2 regions of the Nocardiopsis alba genome follow, and region 2 is predicted to be linked to the other one. Evidence: riboswitches for the same ligand, from Rfam matches in the RefSeq annotation. Region 2 holds a riboswitch; the other holds the start of a gene.
What was found. A riboswitch is a leader RNA that binds a small molecule or an ion and turns the genes downstream of it on or off. The one in region 2 is predicted to bind S-adenosylmethionine.
Positions count from the first base shown of each region.

Region 1: it holds a riboswitch for S-adenosylmethionine, as region 2 does, so the genes downstream of both, TR33_RS01955 (aminotransferase class V-fold PLP-dependent enzyme) here and thrC (threonine synthase) in region 2, are expected to answer to the same signal.

Region 1 covers NZ_BAZE01000001.1:463,820-474,529, reverse strand. The annotation lists gene yajC (preprotein translocase subunit YajC) at 1-46, shown strand, start outside; gene TR33_RS01985 (adenine phosphoribosyltransferase) at 165-719, shown strand; gene TR33_RS01980 (RelA/SpoT family protein) at 1,363-3,540, shown strand; gene TR33_RS01975 (nitroreductase/quinone reductase family protein) at 3,632-4,099, opposite strand; gene TR33_RS01970 (acyl-CoA dehydrogenase family protein) at 4,200-5,393, opposite strand; gene TR33_RS01965 (CaiB/BaiF CoA transferase family protein) at 5,443-6,726, opposite strand; gene TR33_RS01960 (DUF3870 domain-containing protein) at 6,730-7,113, opposite strand; SAM riboswitch class IV at 7,329-7,443, shown strand; gene TR33_RS01955 (aminotransferase class V-fold PLP-dependent enzyme) at 7,508-8,878, shown strand; gene TR33_RS01950 (SAM-dependent methyltransferase) at 9,131-9,847, shown strand; gene TR33_RS01945 (DinB family protein) at 9,838-10,374, shown strand; gene TR33_RS01940 (primosomal protein N') at 10,399-10,710, opposite strand, start outside.
Region 2 covers NZ_BAZE01000008.1:66,662-77,371, reverse strand. The annotation lists gene TR33_RS15815 (response regulator) at 1-54, shown strand, start outside; gene TR33_RS15810 (NUDIX hydrolase) at 112-582, shown strand; gene zwf (glucose-6-phosphate dehydrogenase) at 936-2,345, shown strand; gene groL (chaperonin GroEL) at 2,455-4,086, opposite strand; gene TR33_RS15795 (ubiquitin-like small modifier protein 1) at 4,534-4,812, opposite strand; gene thrC (threonine synthase) at 4,870-6,129, opposite strand; SAM riboswitch class I at 6,143-6,281, opposite strand; gene TR33_RS15785 (alpha,alpha-trehalose-phosphate synthase (UDP-forming)) at 6,583-8,019, shown strand; gene TR33_RS15780 (GrpB family protein) at 8,095-8,673, opposite strand; gene TR33_RS15775 (S8 family serine peptidase) at 8,942-10,108, opposite strand; gene TR33_RS15770 (DUF3263 domain-containing protein) at 10,340-10,624, shown strand.

The DNA of each region.
Region 1 (10,710 bases), on a different contig from region 2:
CGAGGACCGTCCCGACTTCGGCGACGACGACAAGCCCAAGGGCTGAACACCCGTCCCACGGGACGCACCACAGACTTCGGTACCGGCCCCGGCACTCCGGGTCCGGTACCGCCGTCGTTCGGTGACCCCATCGAACCGACCCATAGAAGAAGGCACCACCCGCCATGCCCGACGACACCGTGACCCCGGAGATCGCCGTGGACCTCGCCCTGATCGAGTCCCGGATCCGTGACGTCCCCGACTTCCCGCACGAGGGGATCCTGTTCAAGGACATCACCCCGCTGCTCGCCCATAGGGAGGCCTTCGCCGCGGCCGTCGACGGGATGTCGGCCCCCTTCCGCGCGGAGGGCGTCGACCACGTCGTCGGGTTGGAGGCGCGGGGGTTCATCTTCGGCGCCCCGATCGCGATGGCGTTGGGCGCCGGTTTCGTTCCCGCGCGCAAAGCCGGGAAACTGCCCGCGAAGACCATCGACCGGTCCTATGATCTTGAGTACGGCACCGCGACCGTCGAGATCCACGCCGACGCGATCGCTCCGGGCGCCCGTGTGCTCATCGTCGACGACGTCCTCGCGACGGGCGGCACCGGCAGGGCCGCGGTGGAGCTGGTCCGCAAGGCGGGTGGTACGGTCGTGGGATTCTCCGTCCTGATGGAGCTCGCAGCGCTCCGAGGGCGCGAGATGTTGCCCGACGTGGAGCCGCACATCCTCCTCTCGGTCTGACCGGAGATCCTCTCCTCGGCTGTCGCCTCACGGGGAATAGCGCGACGGTCCGTCCTCGTTGATCTACTCCGACACTCGGTGTGACGTACCTGGTGACCCGGGTCACCACGCGTACCACCGAAGTGGTGGGAACGAGGGACGCGAGGGGGTCGGACCGCTCCCCGCCCGCTCGGGGCGGGGCCCACTAGACTGGTGGGAAGAGGTGAACCGCGGCGGCCGCGTCGGCGAACGGCCCTGATGACACACGTGCACCGGAAGCCGAGCCCGCGAACGCCGGCTCCACCGGGCGGATCCGCGGGAGGTAGGCATGCCAAACGAAGTGGTTTCGACCGGAGCGACGTCCGCACGTGAGCAGGAGCGGGCGAACCCGTCCGAGACGGCCGAACGTACCTTCGAGAGGGACCGTGCCCCACAGGCCCCACAAGGCGCTCGCGCCGACGTGCCCGGAGGGCACACCGATGGCGATCGTGCCACGACCGCCGACAGACCACAGGGGGACCGCCCGGAGGGCGCCGCGGAGCATGCGGCGCCCTCCGACGTCTCGGGGCGGGAGATCCCGGGGCGCCAGGCGACCTCCACCACCCCCTCCACGGTGCGAGTACGCAGAAGGCTCGCCCGACTCGGCGCTCAGCGGGGAGTGACGATGAACCCGGTGCTCGAACCACTGATCAAGACGGTGCGGGCCACCCACCCCAAGGTGGACGTCCGGCTGATCGAGCGCGCCTACGAGGTGGCCGCCCACCACCACCGTCACCAGAAACGCAAGAGCGGCGACCCCTACATCACCCACCCGCTCGCCGTCGCCACCATCCTCGCCGAACTCGGCATGCAGGAGGCCACCCTGGCCGCCGCCCTGCTGCACGACACCGTCGAGGACACCGACTACTCCCTCGACGAGCTGCGCGCGGACTTCGGCGACGAGATCGCCGAACTGGTCGACGGCGTCACCAAGCTGGACAAGGTCAAGTACGGCGAGGCCACCCAGGCCGAGACGGTCCGCAAGATGGTCGTGGCCATGGCCCGCGACATCCGGGTCCTGGTCATCAAGCTGTGCGACCGCCTGCACAACATGCGCACCCTGCGCTACCTGCCCAAGAGGGCCAAGCGCGAGAAGAAGGCCCGCGAGACCCTGGAGATCTTCGCGCCGCTCGCCCACCGCCTGGGCATGAACACCATCAAGTGGGAGCTGGAGGACCTGGCCTTCGCCACCCTCTACCCCAAGCGCTTCGACGAGATCGCCCGTCTGGTCTCCGAACGCGCGCCCCGCCGCGACGTCTACCTCCAAGAGGTCATCGAGGCGGTCTCCGCCGACCTGCGCGAGTCCAAGCTCAAGGCGACCGTACGCGGCCGGCCCAAGCACTACTACTCGATCTACCAGAAGATGATCGCCCGCAACTGCGGCTTCGACGAGATCTACGACCTCATCGCGGTGCGGGTCCTGGTGGACAGCGTCCGGGACTGCTACGCGGCCCTGGGGACCATCCACGCGCGATGGAACCCGGTGCCGGGCCGGTTCAAGGACTACATCGCCATGCCGAAGTTCAACATGTACCAGTCGTTGCACACGACGGTCATCGGCCCCTCCGGCAACCCGGTCGAACTCCAGATCCGCACCCGCGCGATGCACCGACGCGCCGAATACGGCATCGCCGCGCACTGGAAGTACAAGGAGGACCGCAACACCGGCGGCGACGCCAAGGCCAAGGGCACCACCGACATGCAGTGGCTGCGCCAGCTCATCGACTGGCAGCAGGAGACCAAGGACCCGGGCGAGTTCCTGGAATCGCTGCGCTTCGACCTGTCGGTGCAGGAGGTGTTCGTCTTCACCCCTCAGGGCGACGTCATCTCCCTTCCGCAGGGGGCCACCGCCGTCGACTTCGCCTACGCGGTGCACACCGAGGTGGGCCACCGCACGGTCGGGGCCCGGATCAACGGACGTCTGGTGCCGCTGGAGAACGAGCTGCACAACGGCGAGACCGTGGAGATCCTCACCTCCAAGGACCCAGACGCCGGCCCCAGCCGCGACTGGCTCAACTTCGTCAAGAGCGCCCGCGCCCGTAACAAGATCCGCCACTGGTTCACCAAGGAACGCCGTGAGGCCGCGATCGAGCAGGGCAAGGAGGAGATCGCCAAGGTCATGCGCAAGCAGGAGCTGCCGGTCAAGCGCCTGTTCAGTGGAGAGGCGCTCATCGCCCTGGCCGGGGACCTGCGCTATCCGGACGTGGACTCGCTCTACGCGGCGGTGGGGGAGCGCCAGGTCAGCGCGCAGAGCATCGTCGGCAAGCTCGTCGACGCCATGGGGGGCCTGGACAGCCATACCGAGGACATCGCCGAGTCCTCCCTGCCCTCCAAGGCCGCGGCCGGTCGACAGCGTTCGGGCAACCCGGGCGTGGTCGTGGCCGGCGACGGGGACGTGTGGGCGCGTCTGTCCAAGTGTTGTACCCCCGTCCCGGGCGACGAGATCGTCGGTTTCGTGACCCGGGGCAACGGGGTGTCGGTGCACCGGGCCGATTGCGCCAACGCCGCCAGCCTGGACCGGGAGCGCATGGTCGACGTCGAGTGGCGGCCCACCGAGGACTCCATGTTCCTGGTGGCCCTGCACGTGGAGGCGCTGGACCGGGCCCGGCTGCTGTCGGACATCACCCGGGTCCTGTCCGACCAGCACGTCAACATCCTGTCGGCCACCGTGCAGACCAGTCGGGACCGGGTGGCGCAGAGCCGTTTCACCTTCGAGATGGCCGACCCCACCCACCTGGGCAGTGTCCTGCGCGCGGTGCGCGGGGTCGACGGCGTCTACGACGTCTTCCGCGTGCGCAACTGATCGCGGACGGGTCGCTCGTGCGGCCCTGCCTCGCACAAGAGAAAGGCCCCGGCCACCCGAGGGGGTGGCCGGGGCCCTTCCCGTGTCCGGTTCAGATCCGGATGGTCGTGGACCGCACGATCCGGAAGACCGGGTGCCGATCGGCCTCGGCCACGAACGCCTCCACCGGGGCCTCCGGCGGGGCGTCGAAGTACGGGGCCACGATCGCGGCGCGGCCGTGATCCAGATACTCGCGCAGCGCCGGACCGGCCTCCTCGGGGGCCGCCTCCCGCACGCTCACCAGTTCGATCCAACCACCCCGACGCAGGGTCGCGAAACCGTCCTTGCGCAGGTTGCGCACCCAGTTCACCTCGCCGTACGGGGAGACCAGGTACCGGCCGTTCTCGCCGTCCAGCACACTGACCGGAGTGGTCCGCAAGAACCCGGACCTGCGCCCCCGGGTGGTGAGCAGGTGCATCTCCGGCGGGCAGACCCCGTACTTGACGAAGCCGCTGACGACCGCGTCGGCGACACGGCGCAGCCTCGTCGCCTCGAACCGCTTGGTCGGTTCGTTCACCATCTGGGCTACTCCCTCACTCGGCTGTTCCCCATTGTGGTGGGTGACGGCCTCCGATGACACCCGGGAATCGGCGAGATCCGGCACAGGAACGGACGAGTCCTCAGCGGAAGGCGGAGATCCCGGTGACGGCCTGACCGATGCTCAGCGCGTGGATGTCCTCGGTCCCCTCGTAGGTGGCGACGGTCTCCAGGTTCACCATGTGGCGCATCACCGGGTACTCCAGGGTGATGCCGTTGGCCCCGTGCAGCCCGCGCGAGACGGACGCCACCCGCTGGGCCGCCGCCACGTTGGCGAACTTACCGAAGCTGACGTGGTTGTGGTGGCATTCGCCCCGGTCCTTGAGTCGGCCGATGCGCAGCGCCGTCATGCCGGCGTGGTTGACGTCCACGACCATGTCGGCCAGCTTGCGCTGGGTGAGCTGGAAACCGCCGATGGGGCTTCCGAACTGCTCACGGGTGAGCGAGTACTCGCGGGCCGCCTCGTAGCAGGCGCGGGCGGCGCCGGCCACGCCCCACACGATCCCGTACCGGGCCTCGTTCAGGCAGGACAGCGGGGAACCCAACCCCTTGGAGGAGGGCAGCACCGCGTCCTCGGGCAGACGCACGCCCTCCAGGACCAGTTCGGAGGTGATGGAGGCGCGCAGGGACAGCTTCTTGTGCACGACGTTGGCGGTGAACCCGGGGGTGTCGGTGGGCACGACGAACCCGCGGATGCCCTCGTCGGTGGCGGCCCACACCACGGCGACGTCGGCGACCGAACCGTTGGTGATCCACATCTTGGTGCCGTCGAGGACCCAGTCGGAGCCGTCCTTACGGGCACGGGTGCGCATCGAGCCCGGGTCGGAGCCCGAGTCGGGCTCGGTCAGACCGAAACAGCCGATCGCGTCGCCGGCGGCCATGCGCGGCAGCCACTCGTTCTTCTGCTCCTCGGAGCCGAACTTGTGGATCGCGGCCATGGCCAGGGATCCCTGCACGGACACGAAGCTGCGCAGACCGGAGTCGACCGCCTCCAGCTCTCGGCAGGCCAGACCGTAGGCGACGGCGCTGGAACCGCCGCAGCTGTAGCCCTCCAGGTGCATGCCGAGGACACCGAGGTCGCCGAAGGCCTTGGCCAGACCACGCGGGTCGGGCAGGGTGCCGGCCTCGAACCAGTCGGCGACGTGCGGCAGGAGCTCGCGGGAGGCGAATCCGCGGACGGCGTCGCGCACGTCGCGTTCGGTGTCGGACAGTTCGGAGTCGACCGCCAGGAAGTCGTACGGGTCCGGGGCGGCGGCCTTGTGTCGGGGGTCGCTCATGGGCGGATGTCCTCTCGTGACTCTGTGCTGTGCGGGGTCGGTACGGGGGTCATTCGGTGGTATCGGGACGGACGTCGGTGCGCTGGACGGCGCCGCGTTCGACGAGCGCGGCGATGCGTTCCGGTGTCAGCCCCAGCTCGGTGAGGATCTCCTCGGAGTGCTGACCGAGCAGCGGGGGAGCGGCCATCGGTACGGGGGTCCCGGCCATGCGGAACCCGGCGCGCACCTGTTCGAGCGGGCCGGCGGTGGGGTGGTCGACGGTGCGCAGGACGTCGTCGCCCGAGGTGTCGGCGGTGCGCAGGGCGTCCAGGACCCCGCGTACGCGGCCGACGGGGACCCCGGCATCGACCAGGGCCGTCATCCAATGGTCGGCCGGGCGCGATCGCAGGACCTTGGACAGTTCGTCGATCAGGGCGTCACGGTGGGCGACCCGGTCCGGGTTGGTGCCGTAACGGGGGTCCTCGGCCAGGTCGGGGCGGTCGATCGCCGCGCACAGGCGCCGGTAGAGGGCGTCGTTCCCGGCGGCCACCACGATCTCCGCGTCGGCGGTCGGGAACACCTGGTAGGGCACGATGGTGGTGTGCGCGTTGCCCACCCTCGCGGGCTCCCGATCGGTGACCAGGGACTGCTGGGCGAGGTTGACCAGGGCGGAGAGGGTGGAGTTGATCAGCGAGACGCTGATCTCCTCGCCCCTGCCGGTCTCCCGGGCCCGCATGAGCGCCCCCAGGATGCCCACGGCGGCGTTGAGGCCGGTGAGCACGTCGGTCAGGGCCACCCCCACCTTGCTCGCGGGGCCCTCGGCCGGGCCGGTGGTCGCCATCAGACCGCTCTCGGCCTGCACGACGATGTCGAAACCCGGTCGACCGGTCGGTTCGTGCTCGGGGCCGAAACCGCTCACCGAGCAGTACACGACCGCGGGGTTGCGTTCGCTGATCCGCTCGTAGCCCAGGCCCAGACGGTCGATCACCCCCGGACGGAAGTTCTGGATGACCACGTCGGAGGAGGCGCACAGCTCCTGCACCGCGGCCAGACCCTCGGGGTCCTTCAGGTCCACGGCCAGGCTGCGCTTGTTCCGGTTGACGGACAGGAAGTAGGCGGCCTCGCCGGGGGAGTGCGCGGCCTCGTGCTCCTCGGTGGGCGCGGCGTAGGGCGGCCCCCAGGAACGGGTGTCGTCTCCTCGCCCGGGCTGTTCGATCTTGACGACCTCGGCGCCCATGTCCGCCAACAACATGGTCGCGTAGGGGCCGGCCAGGACCCGGGACAGATCGGCGATCCGGACCCCCGCCAGGGGCAGGGGCGCGTCGGTCGTGGAGGGTTCGGGACTGGTGGTCAAGGGTCACTCCTCGCCGTCGGGGGCAACGGGAAGCTGGTCGCCGTCCCGCAACTGGTAGTAGGTCTCCAGGCAGCGACGCAGGGCCGTCGTGAGCGCGGCGCCCGACTGGCCCGCGTACCGTGTCTGGACCCGATGGACGATCTCCGCGATGTCCTCGGTCACCGAGGCGCCCTCCACCAGGGCACGGAAGAAGTCCTTGGCCAGGTCGGTGAGCAGGGTGGTGTCCGCGGCGACGATGCGGCCGTCCGCGGAGTCCACCGCGAGCACGACACCGAGCCGCTGGTACTGGGAATGGCTCGCCACCGAGTCGGGAAGACGGGCGTAGCCGGAGATGAGCACAACCCTGGGGTTGCGGAAGAGCTGCTGAATACGGTCGTCGCCGTGCAACGGACACACCTCTCGTCTGCGGGCATGCGAAAACTCCGATGGACTGGAGTCTCGCGCCTGAAGGGCGGCCGGGGGAAACCGGACACCCGCGACGTGAGGGCAGTTCGGGAACAGTATGGCCCAGTGGCTCCTCTCGATGTCAAGCAGGGAGGTGTTCCAGACCACAGGAGAGCGCGGGTGCGCCCTCACCGAACGTTGTGTTACATTTCCGCACAGGTCACGAGTGCCAGCGTCAAGCCCCGGCTTGCTGGCCGGCAACCCTCCTTCCGCGGTGGGGTGCCCCGGGTGAGGACCAGGTCCCGACACGACCGTGTCAGACAAGCGCGGACCCCTGAGGCTGAGCCATGCGGAGCCATGCCCTGTGGGTCCCCCGACCCACAGAAGAGGTGCCCTCATGACCACTGTCATCCCGTTCGACCCCGCCCGTGCCGGCCGTACCGACGGAGTGCCCCACCCGGCCTCCCGCCCGGCCTCCGCCGACCGTTCGATCGTCACCGCGGACGGTGGTGTCCCCCTGATCACCGGCGAGCGCGTCGACTACGCCAACTTCGACTACGCGGCCAGCGCCCCCTGTCTGACCGCCGTCGCCGACGCCCTCTCCACGGCCCTGCCGTTCTACGCCAGTGTGCACCGGGGCGCGGGTCACCACTCCCAGGTCAGCACCGAGGCCTACGAACGCTCCCGGCGCAGCGTCGCCCGCTTCCTGGGGGCACGCCCGGACACCGACGCCGTGGTCTTCGTCCGCGGCACCACCGACGCCCTCAACCTGCTGGCCCGCTCCGTCCCCGAGGGCTGCACCGTGGTGGTCTTCGAGTCCGAGCACCACGCGAGCCTGCTCCCCTGGGAGCACCCCGCGGCCCGCTCCGGCCGGGTGGTGCGGCTGCCGCTGCCCGAGAGCCCCGAGGCCGCCGTCGAGGCCGCGCGCGAGGCCCTGCGCGCGGCGCCGGAGGGGCCCCGACTGCTGTGCGTGACGGCGGCCTCCAACGTCACCGGCGAGATCTGGCCGATCGCCGAGCTGGTGGCGGCCGCCCACGCCGAGGACGCCCGGGTGGTGGTCGACGCCGCCCAGTACGTGCCCCACCTGCCGTTCAGCCTGGCCGAGACCGGCGCCGACTACGTGGCGCTGTCCGGGCACAAGCTCTACGCCCCCTTCGGATCCGGGGTGCTGGCCGGACGTTCCGACTGGCTGAGCGAGGCCACCCCCTACCTGTCCGGCGGCGGCGCCACCCGGCGGGTGAGCGAGCACGACGTCCTCTGGAACGACCTGCCGGCCCGGCACGAGGCGGGCAGCCCCAACGTGCTGGGCGCCGTGGCGCTGGCCGCGGCCTGTGACGCCTTCACCCCCGAGGCCCTGGCCGAGCAGCACATCCGTGAGTCGGTCCTGCTGGAGCGGCTGCGTTCGGGGTTCGCCGAGATCGACGGGGTGCACGAGCTGACCCTGTGGGACGCCGAGCACGAACGGGTCGGCATCGTCTCCTTCGTGGTCGACGGGCTGCCCGCGGGCCTGCTGGCCGCCGCCCTGTCGGCGGAGTACGGCATCGGGGTGCGCGACGGCCTGTTCTGCGCCCACCCGCTCACCGACCACCTGCTCCCCGAGGGGCACGACCAGGCGGTCCGCGCCAGCCTCGGCGTGGGGACCACCGAGGAGCACGTCGACCGTCTGGTCGGCGCGGTAGCCGATCTCGTCGCCCGCGGTCCGCGCTGGGAGTACGTCGACCTCGACGGTCGCCTCGTCCCCGCCCCGGACCCGCGCGCCACGCTCTGAACCCCCTCCGAGACCCGCTCCGTCCGGTCCGGGACGCTCCGACGCGGCCCTCGGGACCTCGGTCCCGCACGAACGCGGGACCGAGGTTCGTGTGAAGAGAGCAGAAGGACACATTTCACCCGGGGGTGTGTCGGGTATCACTTTCGCAGACGGTACTATCTGGCCCTGACGGCAAGGCGCGCACCGTCGGGGACCCGACCGGTCCCCTCGGCTCCGGCGCCCTGCCCGCCACAGGCGAACCGGTTGGGGAGCGTGATCGTGACGGACGTCCGAGGACCCGAGGCAGGTCGTCTCACGGCCGTGTTCCGAGAACGTCGACCCCTCCGGGTTCCAGGGCAGCGCCCCCGCGTGGTCGAACTCGACACCCGTGATCGCCCGGCGGCGGACCCGGCACGGGCCGAGGAGATCCGTCTCCACCAGGCCTTTCTCGGCCGGGTCGTCGACTACCTGTGCGCCGACGCGGGCGTACGCCAGTTCGTGGACTGGGGCTGTCCGGTCCCCGGCACGACCGAGCGAATACGCGAGGCCGCCCCCGAGGCCCGGGTCGTCCATGTCGCCCCCGAGGGCACCGCGGGCGTCCTGGCCTCCTCCGGGACCGCGACCGCCCTGTCCGGTGACGGTTCCGGGACCAGGTCGCTCCTTCGCAGGCTCCGTGACAGCGGGCTCGTCGACTTCGGCGAGCCCGTCGCCGTTCTGATGACCCGTCCCTTCCCCTCCGGCGCCGCCCCCGATGGCCTCGGCGACCTGCGCTCCCTCATGCGCGGCGGCGGCTACCTCGCCCTCACCTCCACCGCCTCCCGTGCCGAACTGGAGCGTGCCTTCGACCCCTTCCGCACGCTCGAGCCCGGGGTCGCCGACCTCACCTGGTGGCCCTACCCGGACGAGGACGTGCCCGACCGGGGCTGTGGGATCCTGGCCGGCCTGGGCCGAGTCCGTGAACGAGGAAGGGGTACGAGCCGATGGCGGTGAACTGGAACGGCGAGATCCTCGCTCAGACCCGCTTCTACTGGGATTTCTCGCTGTGGCCCCGTCTCGAGGGGCTCACCGACGAGGAGTTCTACTGGGAGCCGGTGGAGAACTGCTGGACCGTGCGCCGGCGTGAGGACGGACGTCACGCACCCGACGGCGCCTATCCCGAACCCGATCCGCCGCCGGTCACCACCATCGCCTGGCGGCTCGGCCACATCGTGGTCGACGTGCTGGAGACCCGGATCGACCGCCACTTCGGCGACGGCACCGCCAACCGCGACACCATCGACTGGCCCTCGACCGCCGACGAGGCCCGCGAACGCCTGCGCGTCGCCTACCTCACCTGGTCCGAGTACGTGGGGCGGCTCGACGACGAGGACCTGGCCCGGCCGGTCGGCTCGGCCGAACCGTCCCAGTGGTCGACCTTCCCGATGGTCGTCCTGGTCCTGCACCTGAACCGGGAGCTGATCCACCACGGCGCCGAGGTCGCCCTGCTCCGGGACCTCTACCGCGCCGACTTCGGCTAGGAGCGACGCCCGCATCCGGGGGACTCAGATCACCCGGAGCGGGTCCACCCGCACCTGCGCCAGATGCTCGTCACGGCGGGCGCTGCGCGCCACGGCGGCCGCCTTCAACGCCCGGGCCAGGGCGCCGATCGATCCTCGGGGCACCCGCAACAGGGCGCGTTCGGTCGGCTGCCCACCCTGGTCGGAGCGTTCGGGGTCGATCGGGACCGGTCCGAGCAGTTCGGCCTCCTCGGGCAGGGCGATCTGGTCCAGAAGCTCGCGCACGTGCTCGGCGCCGCCGGTGATCGAGGCCATCGAGACGGCCGGAGGGAAGCCCAACCCCCTGCGGTCGGCCAG
Region 2 (10,710 bases):
CGGACGGCCGCGGTGCGGGTGGCCGTCGACCGGTCCCTGATCAGGCTGGACTGAACGACGGCCGGCGCCCCGCGCGGACCGGCGACCGCCCCCACCTGTACCGTCGGCCCCATGATGGAGACGACGGTGGACCCGCGGAGGCTGGTGGAACAGGCGCGCGCGGAGGGGATCACGCGCTTCTCGGTGGGGATGATCCTGCACAGGGCCGAGGGGCGGGAGTTCCTGCTGCTGCGCCGTCGTCCCGACGACACCTCCTTCCCCGGCGGGGAGGACCTCCCCTCCGGCGGCGTGGAACCGGGTGAGGGCCTGTTCGAAGGGCTGGCCCGGGAGCTCCACGAGGAGATCGGCAGGCAGGCCGACGCCCCCGTGCGGCCGGATCCGTTCGTCTCCTGGTTCGACTATGTGTCCCGGAGCGGGAACCGCAAGCGCTGGTTCGCCTTCTCCGCCCCCTACGACGGCGCCCCGATCCGACTGTCCGAAGAGCACACCGGCTTCCGCTGGGCCCCGATGCGGGAGTACGACCGGAGCGACCTGTCCCCCCAGGTGGCGGGCGCGGTCCGGGACCGGCTCGGCACGTTCTAGGGAGTGTTTTTTGGATGCTTTCGTTGGGCATCGGCGGAGCCGATCCGTGGCGAGCGGCCGCCGGGCGATCTCTCGCCAGACGACGAGCGAGAGTTCCCCTACTGTGCTCCGCTACGCAGGCTCCGCAGGATCGCACAGCGGGGGCCCGCCCGGGTTCGGCTGTCCGAGCGACGTCGGCGCCGCGAGAGGAAGCCCGGCCACGCGAGCACGGAATGATCCAAAAAAACACGACCGAGGTTCGGGGCTCGGCGGGAATTCTTGGCCCGCCCTTGGGCACCCGCCCCCTTCTCCCCGGGTATGCGGCCCTTGGCGGCCCCGACCGAGCGGGGACGCCGCGAAGTGGGGGGAGCACGATGACGACCGGACCCGACGCCGACGCCCTGGTGATCTTCGGGGTCACCGGAGACCTGACGCGGAAGTACCTCATGCCCGCCCTCTACCACCTGGTGGAGCGGGGCGAGGCCCCCGCCCGGATCGTGGGCGTGGCCCGGAGCGGCTGGGACACCGACACCCTGCGGCGTCGGGCCCGGGAGGCGATCATCGAACACGACACCGCCCTCGACGGCCGGATCGACGAGGCGGTCTTCGACGACCTGGCCGGCCGGCTGACCCTGGTCTCGGGCGACCTCGACGATCACGAGACCTACACCCGACTGGGCGAGGCCCTGCGGGGCGTCTCGTTCACCGCGCACTACCTGGCGGTGCCGCCCGCCCTGTTCGTCGAGGTGGCGCGGGCCCTGGCCGACAGCGGGCTCGCCCACGATTCCCGCCTGGTGGTGGAGAAACCCCTGGGAGACGACCTCGCCTCGGCCCGCCGACTGCGGCACGGGCTCCTCGCCTGCTTTCCCGAGGAGCGTCTCTACCTGGTCGACCACTTCCTGGGCGAGGAGTCGGTGCGCAACCTGCCGCTGACCCGCTTCGGCAACGGCCTGCTCGAACCGCTCTGGTCCCGCGCCCACGTCGACAACGTGCAGATCACCATGGCCGAGGACTTCGGCGTGGCGGACCGGGGCTCCTTCTACGACGCGGCCGGGGCGATCCGGGACGTCTTCCAGAACCACCTGTTGCAGCTCTTCGCCCTCCTGGCCATGGAACCGCCGCTGTCCACCGACCCGGCCGCGATCGAGGACGAGAAACTGCGGGTGCTGCGCGCCACCCGCACCCTGACCCCCGAGGACGTGGTGCGGGGTCGTTACGACGGCTACCTCGACGTGGAGGGGGTCGATCCGCGTTCCACCACGGAGACCTTCTTCGCGCTGCGCATGTGGGTGGACGCCCCGCGGTGGGCGGGGGTGCCGTTCTACGTGCGTTCGGGCAAACACCTGCCGCTCACCTCCTGGGAGGTGGTGGTCGAGTTCGCGCGGCCCCCGATCGACCTCTACCCGGGCCCCGCCGACCTGGTGCGCTTCCAGCTGGAGCCCTGGTCGGGGGCGACCATCGAGACGTCCCTGAACGCCCCCGGCGCCGAGGGCGATTCCCCGGTACCGATCGCGATCGGCGCCGACATCGGCCGACGGCTCGGCCGTGGTCATGAGGCCTACGAGAACGTGCTGCGCGGGGCCGTGGTGGGCGACCCCGGAAGGTTCGTGCGCTTCGACGTGGTGGAGGAGTCGTGGCGGATCGTCGACCCGATCGTGGACCTGACGTCCGTGCCCGAGACCTATGAGCGCGGCACCTACGGCCCCGTCTCGTCCCTGGAGCTTCCGGGGTCCTCGGGCTGGCATCCGCCCGCCGACGCGATCCGCCCGCACGGCATCGACTGAGCCGCGAGGGAGCGCCCCCGGAAAAGGCGAAACCGGGCGGACCCCCGAAGGGGACCGCCCGGTCGTCGCGGGCGAGGTCGCGTATCCGGACCTCGGAGGTTCGGACCTCTTAGAAGTCCATACCGCCCATGCCACCGGTCGGGTCGCCGGCGGGAGCCGCGGCCTTCTCCGGCTTCTCGGCGATGACGGCCTCGGTGGTCAGGAACAGACCGGCGATCGAGGACGCGTTCTGCAGAGCGGAACGGGTGACCTTGGTCGGGTCGATGACGCCGTCCTTGAACAGGTCGGTGTACTCACCGGTGGCGGCGTTCAGGCCGAACCCGGGCTCCAGGTTCTTGACCTTGTCCGCCACGACGCCGCCCTCGAGGCCGGCGTTGACCGCGATCTGCTTGAGCGGCTCGGCGATGGCGCGACGCACGATGTCGGCGCCGATGGCCTCGTCGCCGTCCAGGTCGAGCTTCTCGAAGGCCGGGACGCTGGCCTGGAGCAGAGCGACACCACCACCGGGCAGGATGCCCTCTTCGACGGCGGCCTTCGCGTTGCGAACGGCGTCCTCGATGCGGTGCTTGCGCTCCTTGAGCTCCACCTCGGTGGCGGCGCCGGCCTTGATGACGGCCACGCCGCCGGCCAGACGGGCGAGACGCTCCTGGAGCTTCTCGCGGTCGTAGTCGGAGTCGGTGCGCTCGATCTCGTTGCGGATCTCGTTCACGCGACCGGCGATGGCGGTGGCGTCACCGGCACCGTCGACGATGGTGGTCTCGTCCTTGGTGACGACGATCTTGCGGGCGCGGCCCAGCAGCTCCAGCTCGGTGTTCTCGAGCTTGAGGCCGACCTCCTCGGTGATGACCTGGCCGCCGGTCAGCACGGCGATGTCGCCGAGCTGGGCCTTGCGACGGTCACCGAAGCCCGGGGCCTTGACGGCGACGGACTTGAAGGTGCCGCGGATCTTGTTGACCACGAGGGTCTGGAGGGCGCCGTCGGCGACGTCCTCGGCGATGACCATCAGCGGACGGCCGGACTGCAGGACCTTCTCGACAACGGGCAGGAACTCGTTGTTGTTGGAGATCTTGGAGTTGACGATGAGGATGTAGGGGTCCTCGAGGACCGTCTCCATGCGCTCGAGGTCGGTGGCGAAGTAGGGCGAGATGTAGCCCTTGTCGAAGCGCATGCCCTCGGCGAGCTCCAGCTCGAGCCCGAAGGTCTGCCCCTCCTCGACGGTGATGACGCCTTCCTTGCCGACCTTGTCCATCGCCTCGGCGATGGTCTCACCGATCTGGGTGTCACCGGCGGAGATGGAGGCGGTGGAGGCGATCTGCTCCTTGGTCTCGACGTCCTTGGAGAGGTTGCCGAGCTCCTCGTTGATGCGGGCGACGGCGGCCTCGATGCCCCGCTTGAGGCCGACCGGGTTGGCGCCGGCGGCGACGTTGCGCAGACCCTCGCGGACGAGGGCCTGGGCCAGGACGGTGGCGGTGGTCGTACCGTCACCGGCGACGTCGTCCGTCTTCTTGGCGACCTCCTTGACCAGCTCGGCCCCGATCTTCTCCCACGGGTCCTCGAGCTCGATCTCCTTGGCGATGGAGACACCGTCGTTGGTGATCGTGGGGGCGCCCCACTTCTTCTCCAGAACGACGTTGCGGCCCTTGGGACCGAGGGTGACCTTCACGGCGTCCGCGAGCTGGTTCATGCCACGCTCGAGGCCGCGACGGGCCTCCTCGTCGAACGCGATCAGTTTGGCTGCCATTGAGTTCTTGTCCTCCCGTGACCGGGCTGATACGCGACGGGGACGAGGCCTGCGCCCGCGACGGACGACCGCGTTCCCCCGACACCCTTCCGTCGGAGGCCCGTGATCTCGCAGCCTCGATCCGGTTAGCACTCGACAAAGGTGAGTGCTAACCAGTCACCTTTTTAGCACTCGCCCATGGAGAGTGCAAACGATGTGGTCACGATTTCCACAGCCGGAGGAACACCCGTCACCTGGAGGAACATGCCTCGTTCCGGGCGTTTTGAGCGGTGGGCGAACAGGGAGGATCGGCCGCTCCGTGACCTCCTACCCAGGAGCGACCCCGGCCGCACCCTCCTGCACCCCCCGATTCACCCGGGCCTCACGAGCCGGGTCCCACGACGAAGGGGCGGACGTCTCGGCGAGACGTCCGCCCCTCATGCTCATGCGAGGCGTGGAACCTCGGGCTCAGCAGCCTCCGGCCACGGCCGGGATGATCGACACCTGCTGACCGTCCTTGACCTCCGTCTGAAGGCCCTTCTCGAAACGGACGTCCTCGTCGCCGACGTAGACGTTGACGAAGCGGCGTACCTTGCCGTTGTCGTCGAGGATGCGGGCGCGGATGCCCGGGTGGTTGGCCTCCAGGTCGTCGAGGATCTCGGCGAGGGTGGAGCCCTCGGCGCTGACCTCGGAGGCGTCACCGGTGTAGGTGCGCAGGATGGTGGGGACGCGAACGCTGGCGCTCATGTGGTGGTTCTCCTGGTCTGTGAGTGCGGTGGCGAAAGGCGGGCGGGGAGGTGACCGTCAGGCCAGCCCGGCCTCGGTGAACGCCTTCAGCGAGGGCTTGATGGTGGCGGTGACGCCCGCGTCGACCGCGTTGAGGGTCTTGAGCCCGTCGCCGGTGTTGACGATGACGGTCTCCGCCTCGGTGTCGAGCTTCCCCTCACGGACCAGCTTGCGCAGGACGCCGGTGGTCACGCCGCCCGCGGTCTCGGCGAAGATGCCCTCGGTACGGGCGAGGAGCTTGATGGCGTCGACGATCTCGTCGTCGCCCACGTGCTCGATGGAGCCGCCGGTGCGCTGGGCGATGTCGAGGACGTAGGGCCCGTCCGCCGGGTTGCCGATGGCCAGCGACTTGGCGATCGTGTCCGGCTTGACCGGCTGGATGACGTCGTGGCCGCTCTCCCAGGCCTTGGCCACCGGGGAGCAGCCGGTGGCCTGGGCGCCGAAGACCTTGTAGGGGCGGTCCTCGACCAGGCCGACCTTGATCAGCTCTTGGAAGCCCTTGTCGATCTTGGTGAGCTGGGAGCCGGACGCGATCGGGATGACGATCTGGTCGGGCAGCCGCCAGCCGAGCTGTTCGGCGATCTCGTAGGCCAGCGTCTTGGAGCCCTCCGCGTAGTAGGGCCGCAGGTTGACGTTGGTGAAGCCCCAGCTCTCGCCGGCCGGGTCGCCGATGAGCTCGGAGCAGAAGCGGTTGACGTCGTCGTAGTTGCCGTCGATCGCGACGACCTTGCCGCCGTAGACCGCGGCCATGACGACCTTGCCCTCCTCGAGCCCCGCGGGGATGAACACGCAGGACTCGAAGCCGGCCCGGGCGGCGGCGGCGCCGACCGCTCCGGCGAGGTTGCCGGTGGAGGAGCAGGACAGGGTGGTGAACCCGAAGGTGCGGGCGGCCTCGACGGCGATCGCGACCACGCGGTCCTTGAAGGAGTGCGTGGGGTTGCCGGAGTCGTCCTTGACGTGCAGGGAGGAGAGGCCGAGTTCGGCGGCCAGACGGTCGGCGCGGACCAGGGGGGTCAGGCCGGGGTTCATGTTGGGGAGATCGGCCACGTTGTCGGGGACCGGCAGGAGGGAGCGGTAGCGCCAGATGTTCTTGGGGCCGCTCTCGATCTCCTCACGGGAGACGTTCCCGAAGTCGTAGGCGACCTCGAGGGGGCCGAAACAGAAGCCACAGGCGAAGATCGGCGAGAGCTCGTAGCGTTCGCCGCACTCCCGACAGGAGAGGGCGGTCCCCGGGCCGAAGGCGCGGACGGCGGTGGGTTCAGTGGCGGCAATCGCCATGGCGAGGCGTCTCCCCTCATCTTTCCTGGTGGCCACCTTGACCCCAGGCCGGAGTTGGCACCTGCCTCGACCGGGACACGAACGCGTGTCCACATGACGAGATGGTTGCCGGGGCTTCGCAGGGCCGGTCCCTCCACCCCTCTGGATGAGCAATATGAAATTGTGGCTCTCTCCTCGGAGAACGCACCGCCACTGTAACGGACGTATCGCCCGGTTTTCCATCGAGGGTGACCCGTATTACACTCGCGTCTCATATTTCAATACAACTTGAGACGACCTTGTCGGAGCGGGCTTCCGGCGTTCTCCGTGGTGCGACCGCGTCCCGAGGGACCTTGGCCGTGTTTGGATCCGGGGCCCGCAGGCGAGACCTACGGATGCGTCCCTCGTCCGGGCGCCCCTTCCACGTGGACCCACCGTCCCACCATCCGCACGCGCTCCTGAGAGGACCAAGACGTGGACAAGGCACAGATCCTCATCGCCTCGAACCGAGGGCCGGTCTCCTTCTCCACCACGGCCGACGGCTCCCTGGAACACCGACGGGGAGGCGGCGGCCTGGTCTCGGGGATGATCTCGGTGGCCACCGGGATCGATTCCCTCTGGGTCTGCGCCGCCCTCTCGGACTCCGACCGGCGCGCCGCCGGTGAGGCCCCGGGAGCGCGGCTGGACCGTACTCACGACCTGGGCGGGATGAGCGTCCACATGTTGGACATCCCGGCGGACGTGCTCACCGGCGCCTACACCGACGTGTCCAACTCGACCCTGTGGTTCGTGCAGCACATGATGTACGACACCCCCAACAAGCCGTCCTTCGGTTCACGTTTCCGAGAACAGTGGGGGCACTACCGCGCCTACAACGAGGCCTTCGCCGACGCGCTGGTGGCCGGGGCCGCCGTCAACGCCCGCGTGGCCGTCCAGGACCTCCACCTGGCCCTGGTCCCCCACATCCTGCGCAACCGCCGCCCCGACCTGCGCATCGCGCACTTCTCGCACACACCCTGGGCCCCGCCGGAGTACTTCCGGATGCTGCCCTCACAGGTGGCGCGGGAACTGCTGGAGGGCATGCTCGGCGCCGACCACCTCGGCTTCCTCAGCCCTCGCTGGGCCGACGCCTTCCTGCGCTGCTGCGCCGAGATCCTGCGTGCCGACGTCGATCTCGAACGACGCACCGTGGAGCACGGCGGCCGGGTGATCGAGGTGGGCGTGCACGCCCTGGGCGCCGACGAGGACCTGCTGCGCGAGAGCGCGGCCGAGCCGGCCGTCGCCGAACGCCGGCGTACCCTGCTCGACCTGGTCGGGGATACCCGGCTCATCGTGCGTGTGGACCGGACCGAGCTGTCCAAGAACATCGTGCGCGGGCTGGAGGCCTACCGGGAGCTGCTGACGGCGCGCCCGGAGTGGCGGGGCCGGGTCACCCATCTGGCGTTCGCCTACCCCAGCCGGGGCGACGTGCCCGAGTACCGCGCCTACACCGAGTCGGTGCTGCGGACCGCCAAGGAGATCAACGAGGAGTTCTCGACCGCCGAGTGGACCCCGGTGATCCTGGAGGTCGACGACGACTACCCCCGGTCCCTCGCCTCGTTCCAGCTCGCGGACGTGCTGCTGGTCAACCCCATCAGGGACGGCATGAACCTGGTCGCCAAGGAGGGCCCGGTGCTGTCCGAACGCGACTGCGCCCTGGTGCTCTCCCGTGAGGCGGGGGCCGCCGACGAGCTGGGCGACGCCGCCCTGCTGGTCGATCCCTACGACACGCTGGACACCGCCGAGGCGCTGCACACCGCGTTGACGATGCCCGAGGAGGAACGGCGCAAGCGCCGGGAGCGTCTGGCCGAGGCGGCGGTGGCCCTGCCTCCGCGCCGCTGGTTCGAGGACCAGCTCCGTTCCCTGGGCTGAGTCGACCGTCTCCACCGGAACGGGTCCTGGACCTTCGGGGCCCGTTCCGTGTCCGTCACCCGTCCGAACCGGGCCTCATTCGGCGTCGGGCACCCGGGCCATGAGTTCGGCGACGATCCCGTTCCTGGCGTCGATGTAGTCCTGGAGCCGCTCCCAGGTGCGTTCGCCCAATTCCCGCTTGAACGCCGCGTAGCGCTCGCGGGCCTCCTCGTCGGCGATGAGAAGGTCGCGGAACGCGCGCATACGTCGCGGTTCGGCGCAGTTCTCGGAGAAGACGAACAGGTTCACGTTGACCCGGGAACCCTTCAGAAGCCGGTATTCGACGCGGTCCGTGCTGCGGACGGACATGCTGTAGCCGGCCCGTTCCAACTCCGGCAGGTAGGTCGAGCCGTCGTCGGGATCGTCCACCACCATCAGGACGTCGATGCACGGGCGCGCGTCCAGCCCGGGCACGGCGGTGGAGCCGACGTGTTCGATGGTGAGGGCGCGTTCGCCGAGGGCGCCGCGGATCCGGTCGGCCTCCTGCCGGAACAGGTAGGGCCATTTGGGGTCGTGGGGGACGATGGCGATCCGCCCGTTCACCGGGCCCTGTGGGGTCGGTCCGGGCCGGGGCTCGCCGCGAGAGGGAAGCGAGGGGGACTTCAGGGAGGACATTCCACACAGCCTTGTCCCTGGTGATGCGCGAGTCAAGACCTCTCACGTGGCTTACATATGCACGCGCATTTCCTCGATGACGGACTGTTGACCTGGGTTGACCGTCGGCTATGACGCTTTTCTCCGTTTTTATGACGGTACGCGGAACCAACTTTCGCACTGTTCGGAAGGAACGCGCCGACCCGTTCTTCTCCCCGTTCCCCCACCCCTCACATGACGAACGGGGCACCCCGAGAGGCACCCCGTTCGTCGTCGGTCATAGCGCCGACTACTTGCTCTTGCGGCGACGGCCGCCCTTCCTACGTCGCGACGGCCGCTCCCCCTCACGGGCCTGGGCGGCGCGCTCCAGCGCCAATTCCTCCTCCTCGGCCTCGCGCTCGGCCTTGACCCCGTACGGGTCCGCCGAGCTGCGACGCACCCACAGCACCAGGCCCAGCACGATGATCGCCAGGACCAGGCCGATCAGGGCGAACCACATCCAGAGCGGGATGTGCACGCCCTGGTCCTCCTGCACCAGGTTCTCGTCGATGAGCGGGATGTCCTGCGCCTCGCCCGAGGCGCGGGCCATCGCCGACTCCACGTGCAGCGTGGGCAGGCCGCCGCTCCCCTCCTGGGAGCCCTCGACCATGGCGTCGCGAAGCTGCGCCGGGTCCAGCTGCGGGTACTCGGCGGTGAGAAGGGCCGCCGCTCCGGCGGTGATGGCCGCCGCGTAGGGCGCGCCGTCCACCTGGGTCTGTCCCATGTCCGGGCCCGCGGTCTCCAGCTCGACGCCGGGGGCGGTCAGGTCGATGAGGGAGGCGTCGGGCGACTCCGGTACGAGTCCCCCGTTCTGGTCCACCCCCGCCACGGCCAGAACGTTGGGGTCCTCCTCACCACCGGCCGGGCCGACCACCAGGGTGTCGCGATCCGTGGCGAAGGCCGTGGCCTCCAGCAGCGCCTCGCTCCCGTCACCGGCCCTGGGCAGCAGGATCACCTGGACCCCGCTCTCCACCGCGTGCCGGACCGCCTTGGACAGGTCCCCCTCGGTGGGGATCGCCAGGACGGAGGCCTCCGGTGCCACTCCCAGCACACCGCCGTCGGCGTCCATGCCGTGGCCGTGCGCCACCACCAGGGCGGCCGCGGCCGTACCCTGCTGATTCGCGGTCCCGTTCTCACCGAGTTCGGTGTCGATCTCGACGTTGTCGCGCAGGTCGGGGTGTTCCTCGTCCACGGAGGCACCGGGCATGGCCACCGTGACACCGCGGCCCTCGGTCCGCTCCCAGACCTCCTGAGCGCCGATGGACGTCAGAGCCCACTGCTCGGGTCTGAAGTCGGGAATGTCCGCGGCCGCGGGAGCCGCCGTTCCCCCCAGCACGGCCAGGGACGCGCAGGCCCCCGCCACGACGCCCAGCAGATGGCGTTTGTATGTCCTGCTACGGCTGTTGCCCCCGAGCACGTCAGGCTCCCTCGAACGTTGCGGTCGGCGTTCCGCCGGGCCCTCCCCCGGACCCTCGCAATTCTGTCATGCGCACACGATTCCGGCTTGGACAAGTACTGTGCAGGGTAGGGAAGGCAACTGTATCTCTGCTGCCAGTCCTAGGGTTTGCGCTCCTCATACGGCATGTCGAGTCGCTAGCATGAGTCGCGCCGATCCGGACCAACCGAAGACCCGTCCAGGGGGTGTCCTATGCCGAATATCGGTCCGGCCGAAGACGGCCGGTCGGCCCTCGCCGAACGCGAACAGCGCATCCTCGCCTTCGAACGCCAGTGGTGGAAGTTCGAGGGCTCCAAGGAGCAGGCGATCCGTGACGAGTTCGGGTTCTCCGCGACCCGCTACTACCAACTGCTCAACGGTCTGGTCGACCGTCCCGAGGCCGCGGCCTTCGACCCGATGACCGTCAAGCGGCTGCGCCGCCTGCGCGCCGACCGACAGCGGCAGCGCAACGCCCGCCGCCTGGGAATCCATCTCTGAACCACGATGGCGTGCCCCGCGCACACGGCCCCGACGGTGATCCCGCTCGGGGCCGCCACGGCGTTCCCCACCGACGACGATGACGA